One region of the Rhizobium sp. LARHSG275 genome, then DNA from elsewhere that is predicted to be linked to it. Evidence: riboswitches for the same ligand, from Rfam matches in the RefSeq annotation. Region 1 holds a riboswitch; the other holds the start of a gene.

Region 1 (4,407 bases):
TCGCGCGCCGCCAAAGCGGCGAGCGGCGCTGCGGCAAAACGCGCGACCTCGCGCAGCAGGCCAGCCTCGGCCGGGCCGAATGCACCTGCCCCTTCCCCGCTGGAAACCCTCGCCCAGCCGAGCAGCGGGCTGTCCGACCGATTATCCTGCGCAGGCCCGATCCGGTCCTCCCATACCGGCCCGAGCCCGGCCAGCCACTCGCGCCCGGCTTCGCTCCGCGGAGCCGCGGCAAAGGCCAAAGCCTCAATGACAGCGCCGGTCTCCGCCCGCCACAGCCAGGTGCGCCGCGCGATGATCGGATGCGGCACCGACAGCGTCAGCGCGCCGCCCAAAAGCGGCAAGCCATCGGCCAGCAGCCGGCGTCCGAGTTCGGCCAGAAACCATTCGGGACTGGGTGAGGCACCGGCCTCGTCAACCAGCCAGGCAAGGGGAGACGGCAGATCCATGGCTTAACATCGCACGCTGACCGGGGCGGCCGCAAGGATGTCCCCCGGGTGAGCGCAGGCAGCCACTCCGAATGTCCATGAGGATGTTCCCATCGACTCAACCTGTGGCCCCCAAAAGGACGACCGCATCCCCTGTCGAAAACCACCGCGGTGGAAAACGAAAAATAAACACTTTAAACTTGCGCGAGTTTGATTCCATTATAAGGTCGTTCATCATCGTGTGATTGAGGGGTGCGATGGGTACGACATTCTGGCCGAAAGATCCGCTGGATGGGAACGACATGACGCTGCTGACGTCGATCCTTCGGCGATGGTGCGAAAGATATCAGGTCGAACTGACGGCGGAGGAGAGCAGCCGCAAGGCGAAGGAACTTGTCGAATGGTTCGAATTCGGCGTCAAGGATCCCGTCGAGCTCGAGGAATTGATCGACGACAAGCACTGGCTCGTCAGCAGGATCTGACCGTAGACAAATCGGGAGGACGCTGCCGGTCAGCGTCGACGAACCTATCTCATCAGAAAAGGCCGGGCGAAATCGCTCCGGCCTTCGTCCATTTTCACCTAAGCGAGACCCTTAGTCATCATCATCCCGCCAACGCCGATCGCGATCCCAGCGCCGCTCATGGCGCCAGCGCGGACCATCCCAATCCCGGTGACGCCGCTCCCAGCCCCAGCGGGGCGGACCACCGTAGAAAGCTACCGGCGGCGGGCGTCTCCAGTTTGGCCGGCATTCGCCCCAGCGCGTCAGATGCCAGCCGCGACCGCAGGCGTAGTCGACCTTTGTGACATTGCTCTGCACATTGATTGTCCCAAGCGGCATCGCCTCCGCGGTGCCGAACGAGAGGCTGCCGGCAAGCAAGGCAGCCGCGATAGAAAGTGCCTTCATCGAGAACTCCATTTTCAATCCAGCCACCCCGAGCTTATGGCCGCTAAATTGAACTGGAGATGAATTGCGCGTTCATGTTTGACGCGCGCGGAGAGCGTGGTTGGCCCGCGAGGAAACCGCTCAAGTTCTGCCGTAAAAAGCGTCGGGACCCGGATCACGCCCGGCGGCGACCTCGGTCAGCCGCCCCAGGTAATGCGCCCAGCCTTCCGCATGGCCGGCACATTGCTCGGCGCTCGGCAGGCCGCTATGGGTGAGCCGCAGCAGCGTTCCGCCCCCCTGCTCGATCAGGTCGATCTCGACCAGGCTCGACCCTGGCGGCACCACTTCGCTGCCATCCCAGCCAAAGCTATAGGCAAGGCGATGAACCGGAACCACTTCTCGAAACGAGCCGCGCGCAAAGCGGGCGCCGGTGACGTTGACAAGATAGAGCCCGCCAGGCTGCGGCTCGACCTGCGCCTCCGTTCCCATCCAGCGCAGGATCTTTTCCGGGTCGGTCATCAGCGCGAACACTGCGGCCGGCGGCGCCGCGATATGCGCCTCGCGGTGGACGACGAAGGGGTCTTGCATCTCTCTCTCTCCCGTGGTTGCCACGGCCCTGCCCGCCTCCGGTGGAGACGGCGCATCCTTTCTTGCCGTGCTATTCTGACGTGAATGTCCTCATTGGATGCATGTAGGCGCAAGCGCATCCTCAGCAAGAGGGCTTGCCCGTCGCGATCAACCAACAAGCGAAATCGCCGCTTCGGAGCCCTGATCCTACATTGGCCGCGAAGCATTTCGACCTATTGCCAGCCCGTCGCCTTCCCCCTATTGTTCGCGCCGTTCTCAGGGCGGGGTGCAAGTCCCTACCGGCGGTATGTAATCAGATTGCGAGCCCGCGAGCGCCTTCTCAGGAAGGGTCAGCAGATCAGGTGAGATGCCTGAGCCGACGGTCATAGTCCGGATGAAAGAGAACGTGCGTTCCTGCCGCCCTTGCGGCTGTCGGGGACGTTCGTGATCGCCTTGGGTGATGTGTCTTTTCGCCAAAGGAGATTACCATGACACCCACCCGCTATGCCTTCATCAAAGCCAGCTGGCACGCCGACATCGTCGACCGCGCCCTTGATGGCTTTCATCAGCTTATTCCGCCCGAGCAGATCGATGTGTTCGATGTTCCCGGCGCATTCGAGATGCCGCTGCTGTCGCGCGATCTTGCGGCAACTGGACGCTATGCCGCTGTCGTTGCCGCCGCCTTCGTCGTCGATGGCGGAATCTACCGCCACGAATTCGTCGCCCAGGCCGTCGTCGATGGGCTGATGCGCGCCGGCATGGATACCGGCGTGCCGGTGCTGTCGGTGTCGCTGACGCCGCATCAGTATCAGGAAACCGAGCATCACAAGCAGATCTACCGCGCACATTTCGTCGAGAAAGGGCGCGAGGCAGCAAAGGCGGCTCTGACGATCGGCAAAACCCGCGCCGCCCTTGCTGCGTAGGAACTTCCTGCACGCCGGCTCGACGAGCCGCAGGACGACAGACGAAGTGGCGGGGGACCGACCCCGCCGCCTCATCGGATCGACATGACCTCACCAACCGCAGGAATGAAAGCGACGCGCCGTGTGTCGCAGCGGAATCCGCTAATACCGGCCAAATCAGACAGAATAATTGATTCGACGACCCCACCGCGCCGTGGTCAACTTGGCCCGTCACGTGTCCGCAATTCTCAAGACATCCAGAACCCAAGGAGCTTAAGATGAGCAATGCACTGCGCAGCGAAACCCCCATCGAGACCCCGAGAACTCAGCCCGTCGACACCAAGCTCGAGGTGGTCGTCATCCCCGTTTCCGACGTCGACCGCGCCAAACGTTTTTACGACGGGCTGGGTTGGCGGCTCGACGCCGACTTCGCCAATGATGCCGATTTCCGGGTGATCCAGTTTACCCCGCCCGGCTCCGGCTGCGCGATCATCTTCGGCAAGAACGTCACCGCCGCAGCCCCCGGCTCAGCCCAGGGGCTTTATCTTATCGTCTCCGACATCGAGGCCGCCCGCCGCGATCTCATCGCCCGCGGCGTCGAGGTGAGCCAAGTGTTCCATGACGCGGCCGGCATCTATGCCGGCAAGGACGAGCCCTATCTGTTCGGGCGGCTGCGGATCGCCGGCCGCGATCCCGATCACCGCAGCTATCGCTCCTTTGCATCTTTCAAGGATCCCGACGGCAACGGCTGGCTGTTCCAGGAGGTCACCACGCGGTTGCCGGGACGCATCGATGCCGACGAGACGAAATTCACGACGTCGACAGACCTTGCGTCAGCGCTGCGCCGCGCGGCGACCGCTCACGGTGAACACGAGAAACGGAACGGCGGCAAACACGACGAGAACTGGCCGGACTGGTACGCCGAATACATGGTCAGCGAACAAGCCGGCAAGCAACTGCCCTTATAGGCAATGGCGGCGACATCCTCTGAGAAGCAACGGCATTTCGGTATGGCGCGCCCATGCCGAAATGCTCTATCGTGTCTTAGCCTAACATTACCGATCTCCTTGCCGGCGTCAGATCGAGTACCGGGATCCGCCAGAAGCCGTCATTGGGACGCGGGAGACATCTGCGACGTTACCCAACCGGAAAATGCGAGCATGGCCGCTGTTGGCGGCCTCGATTGAAGTCGGGTTAGCCAATAGCTCCCCAACGATATGGTGGTAGCAAAAGGTTGTCTGATAGCCCCCGAGGATAGGTGTCTGGAAAACATCGAAGGCGGGGCCAGAGCGATCCCCAGTCCTTGCAGGGCCGCCTCCATCATCGCCAGGGAAGAGTCGAAGACGATGCCTGCGTTTATCTGGGGCGCCGGAGGAACGTTCGCTGCGACAAACCAGGTGCTCCATTCGTCCGCCCTATAGCTCCGCAAAAGCGTCGCCTCGACCAGGTCTGCAGGCCGCCTCAAACGCTCGGCCAATTTGGGCGTGCACAGAGGAGAGAGCGGAGCGTCGAACAGACGCAGCGCTTCTGTGCCATGCCAGGAACCGCTGCCGAAGCGAATGGCAAAGTCCAGTCCCTCGGCCGCCATATCGACGCGATTATTGTTTGTCGAAATGCGCACATCGATGA
Region 2 (4,407 bases), on a different contig from region 1:
CAGCGGCAGCGATTGCAGGATCGCCGAGGCATTGGCGATCGGCATCATGCCGAGCGCGGTGATATAGGTGACGGCGGAAAGCGTCTCGCAGATGATCCTGAAGATGATCATCGGCTCTAGCATGATGCGCCAGGAACGCAGCGCGCCCATTTTCCAGGCGATCAGATAGACAAGCAGGCTGGTGAAGAGGCCGCGCAGGAACATGATCTCGCCGGCGTTCATATAGGCGATCACCGATTTGGACAGAGCGTCGCTTGCAGAAAAGCCGGCCATCGCCATGCTCATACAGATGGCGCCCTCAGTATTGCGTGACCGCGGCATGAAGAGATTCCCGTTACCTGTGCGCTCCTTTTAATCGCGAAGATTCATCAAGGGAATCGGATGAATGTCACACAAAGCATAAATCGATGATGCGGTGCACAATGGTGCTGACGTCGACGCAGGCGCGTCGGTGGAGATCGCGACAAATCACCGTTTGATAAGGTGAATTCCGATACTTCCAGCGCAGCGATCAAGGTTCAAACCTGTCCCGCGGTGGCTGACGCTCAGACCGACATCGTCGGTCGTAAGCGGTTTTTCTTTTCCTGCGCGGGAAACGGGTGGCTGCATCGCCTGATGTTTGAGATCTCAGATGCCGCAAAACGAAGGAGAAACCGACATGACACTTCTGAACGGCAAGATCGCCATCATCACCGGCGCAAGCTCCGGAATCGGCCGCGCGGCGGCGAAACTCTTTGCGTGGGAAGGCGCCAAGCTCGTGGTCACCGGCCGGCGACAGGACGCGCTTGATGCCGTCATTGCCGAAATCGAGGCGGAAGGCGGGCAGGCCGTCGCCATATCAGGCGATGTCAGGGACGAGGCGCTGCAGGCAAGGCTTGTCGAGACGGCGGTCTCGCGCTTCGGCGGGCTCGATATCGCCTTCAACAATGCCGGCGTCATTGGCGAGATGGGGCCGGTGACAGGGCTTTCGCTGGAGGCATGGCGCGAGACGATCGAGACCAACCTCACCGCCGCCTTCCTCGGCGCCAAGCACCAGGCGGCGGCAATGGGAGCGCGCGGGGGATCGCTGATCTTCACCTCGACTTTCGTCGGCCACACCGCCGGAATGCCGGGCATGGCCGCTTATGCCGCCGGCAAGGCGGGGCTTATCGGCCTCGTGCAGGTGCTCGCCGCCGAACTCGGGAGGCAGAACGTTCGCGTCAACGCACTGCTGCCCGGCGGCACAGACACGCCGATGAGCATCACCAACGCGCCGGACGCCACGCCGGAACTGCTCGCCTTCGTGGTGGGACTGCATGCGCTGAAACGCATGGCGCAACCCAAAGAGATCGCCAATGCAGCGCTCTTCCTGGCCTCCGACATGTCGAGCTTCGTGACCGGCACGGCGATGCTGGCGGATGGCGGGGTTTCGATCAGCCGGACTTGAGGCGGACAAACGAAGTGCCGTCAGAGTCATCACTGCGGCACGTTCTTTGTTGCGGCGGCCTATGCCGCCGCAACAAAGGCATCGATCAGGCGACTTCGCGGACGTCTTTTGCCGCCTGGCGTTCGAGATAGGCAACCAGATCCTCGATGGTGACGAGCAGGAGGTTATGGCGTTTTGCAAAAAGGATGAGGTCGGGGAGCCGCGACATGGTTCCGTCGTCATTGGCGACTTCGCAGATGACGCCGGCCGGGGTCTTTCCGGCGAGGCGGGCGAGATCGACGGCAGCTTCGGTGTGGCCAGGGCGGCCGAGCACGCCACGGGGGTTGGCGCGCAACGGGAAGATATGGCCGGGGCGAGCGAAATCGGAGGGCTTTGTGCGATCGTCGACCAGGGCGCGGACAGTCGCGGCGCGATCGGCTGCCGAGATGCCGGTCGTTGTGCCCTTGAGATAGTCGACCGAGACCGTGAAGGCGGTTTTGTGCGATTCCGTATTGTTGGGCACCATCAGCGGGATATCGAGCGCATCGAGACGCTCGCCTTCCATGGCGATGCAGACGAGTCCGCGAGCATGGGTCATCATGAAGGCGATTGTTTCAGGTGTGACCGCTTGGGCGGCGACCACGATATCGCCCTCGTTTTCCCTGTCCTGGTCGTCGACGACGACGACCATCTCACCACGGGCAATGGCTGATATGGCATCTTCAATTCTTGCGATAGTCATGCTGTCTGGCCTTTCAAGGGTTATGTCAGCGGGCTGACATGGTCTGCTCGGCTCAATCCGTGAGCGAGCCTTCTGCCCTTGGGCGAACAAACGTCAGCCGACTCCGGGATGGAGTGCGACTGCCCGTGTTGTCCTCTTCCATCCGGACTATACCGTCGGCTCCGGCATCTCACCGGATCTGCTGACCTTCCGGCAGGAGGTGCCGGAAGCGCTCGCGGGCTCCAGGATTGCTCCTGATACCGCCGGTGGGGAATTACACCCCGCCCTGAGAACATTTCAAAGATAGAATCAAAAACAGGCGGATGGCAAGGTCACTCGACGGGGCAAAAATGCAAAGCTGCCATGACGCCGATGGACACACTGTTCACATGGAGGCGACGACCGGGTCGCCTTCCGCGCTTCGTTGGTGGTTTGATGTTTGTTTCAGGTCGTTGTCTCAAAGCCGCTGCGCACTTTTGGGCGACCTGCGTCAGGACATGATCAGGCCGCCGTCGACATTGATCGTCTGGCCGGTGATATAGGCGGCGTCCTCGCTGGCGAGGAAGGTCACCAGGCCGGCGACGTCTTCGCCAGAGCCGGCCCGTTTCATCGGGATGCCTTCGACCCATTCCTTCATCAGCTCGCCGGGGGCGTAGTTGCCGAGCAGCTTGCCCCAGGCCTGGTCGTTATAGGCCCACATGTCGGTCTCGATGATCCCGGGGCAGAAGGCGTTGACGGTGATCTTCTCGGTCGCGACTTCCTTGGCCAGGCTCTGGGTAATGCCGACGACGCCCATTTTCGAGGCGGCATAATGCGGCGTGTAGATGAAGCCGTCGCGGGCCTGGCCGGAAGCGGTGTTGATGATGCGGCCGCCGCGCTTGTGCTTGCGCATCCTTGATATCGCCTCCTGGGCGCAGAGGAAGACGCCCTTGGTGTTGACGGCCATGACCTTGTCCCATTCGTTTTCGGTCAGGTCCTCGACGCGGGCAATAGTGATGACGCCGGCATTCTGGATCGAGACGTCGACCGAGCCGAATTCCTTTTCGGCGGTATCGTAGAGGGCGGTGACGCTCGCCTTGTCGGTGACGTCGCCGATGAAGGAGACCGCCTTGCCGCCTTCGGCCCGGATCTGTTCGGCGACGCCGTGAACCAGGTCCTCGTTGGCCGAGACGACGAGATTGGCGCCCTCGCGTGCAAATCGTCTAGCGATGGCGGCGCCGATGCCGCGGCTACCCCCGGTAATGACGACGGTCTTCTGCTCAAAGCGTTTCATGCTCTTTCCTTGTCCATCGATAAACAGAAAATCTGGGTGCGATCTATCATGCGATCATTGTTGGAGCTCAACTGATCCTCGGGAATTCGGACCGCCGATGACGACCCGAGCCCTCCTTCCGTTCGATCAGCGCGAAGGGCGGGCAGACCGCGATATCGCACGCCGTCGTGCCCGTTAGTCCCTTCAGCGCCTCGATCTCAGCCAGGGAGGAAGCGAGACCGGTCACTTTCCAGCGGCGGTAATGAGCTTTCTCATCACCAGCAGCAGAAACCGCCGTCGACGAGAAGATCGACGCCGGTCACGAAACTTGCCGCATTCGACAGCAGGAACACAGCCGGACCGACCATCTCGTCGACTGTTGCCATGCGCTGCATCGGCGTCTGCTCTTCGAAGAGCTTGGTCTGGTGGACCATCTCCGGGCGGGTGTTCATGGGCGTTGCCGTGTATCCGGGGGAGATGGTGTTGACGCGAATGCCGCGGTCGACCCATTCCATCGCCATAGACTTCGACATATGGATCACGCCCGCCTTGGAGGCGTTGTAGTGCGCTTGGTTCAGCCCCCGGTTTACGATCACACCCGACATGGAGGCGATGTTGACGATGGAGCCGCGTCCATTCTTCAGCATGGCGCGGGCCTCGGCCTGGCAGGAAAGAAAGATGCCTTTGAGGTTGATATCCATCAACGTCTGATATTGGTCCTCCTCCATCTCTTCCGCCGGGTTCGCGTTAGCGATGCCTGCAGCGTTGACTGCAAGCGTCAGCGCGCCGAGATCCGCTTCGGTCCGTGCCACGGCCTCTCCAAGGGAAGACTTGCTCGTGACATCCGCCGCGATCTGGATCGAGCGGCGGCCGGCGGCGCGAATATGTTCAGCCGTCTTGACCAGTCCGTCGTCGGTTCTGCGGTCGAGCAGCGCCACGTCGGCGCCGCATTGCGCAAGGCCGATGGCAATACGCTGACCAATGCCGCTGCCGGCTCCGGTAACGATGGCAACCTGGCCGCTGAGATCG

The links. A riboswitch is a leader RNA that binds a small molecule or an ion and turns the genes downstream of it on or off. The one in region 1 is predicted to bind FMN.
Region 2: linked by a shared signal. The riboswitch ahead of ribB (3,4-dihydroxy-2-butanone-4-phosphate synthase) and the one ahead of ACIPSK_RS05110 (6,7-dimethyl-8-ribityllumazine synthase) in region 1 are both predicted to bind FMN.

Annotation. Positions count from the first base shown of each region.
Region 1 covers NZ_JBIXJN010000003.1:257,026-261,432, reverse strand. Annotated here, with positions in the region: gene ACIPSK_RS05130 (adenylate/guanylate cyclase domain-containing protein) at 1-446, opposite strand, end outside; gene ACIPSK_RS05125 (hypothetical protein) at 683-907, shown strand; gene ACIPSK_RS05120 (GCG_CRPN prefix-to-repeats domain-containing protein) at 1,019-1,330, opposite strand; gene ACIPSK_RS05115 (SRPBCC family protein) at 1,451-1,897, opposite strand; FMN riboswitch at 2,145-2,286, shown strand; gene ACIPSK_RS05110 (6,7-dimethyl-8-ribityllumazine synthase) at 2,365-2,799, shown strand; gene ACIPSK_RS05105 (VOC family protein) at 3,057-3,746, shown strand; gene ACIPSK_RS05100 (LysR family transcriptional regulator) at 3,887-4,407, opposite strand, start outside.
Region 2 covers NZ_JBIXJN010000007.1:56,451-60,857, reverse strand. Annotated here, with positions in the region: gene ACIPSK_RS10705 (DMT family transporter) at 1-321, opposite strand, end outside; gene ACIPSK_RS10700 (SDR family oxidoreductase) at 659-1,426, shown strand; gene ribB (3,4-dihydroxy-2-butanone-4-phosphate synthase) at 1,512-2,147, opposite strand; FMN riboswitch at 2,274-2,424, opposite strand; gene ACIPSK_RS10690 (glucose 1-dehydrogenase) at 2,617-3,399, opposite strand; gene ACIPSK_RS10685 (SDR family oxidoreductase) at 3,654-4,407, opposite strand, start outside.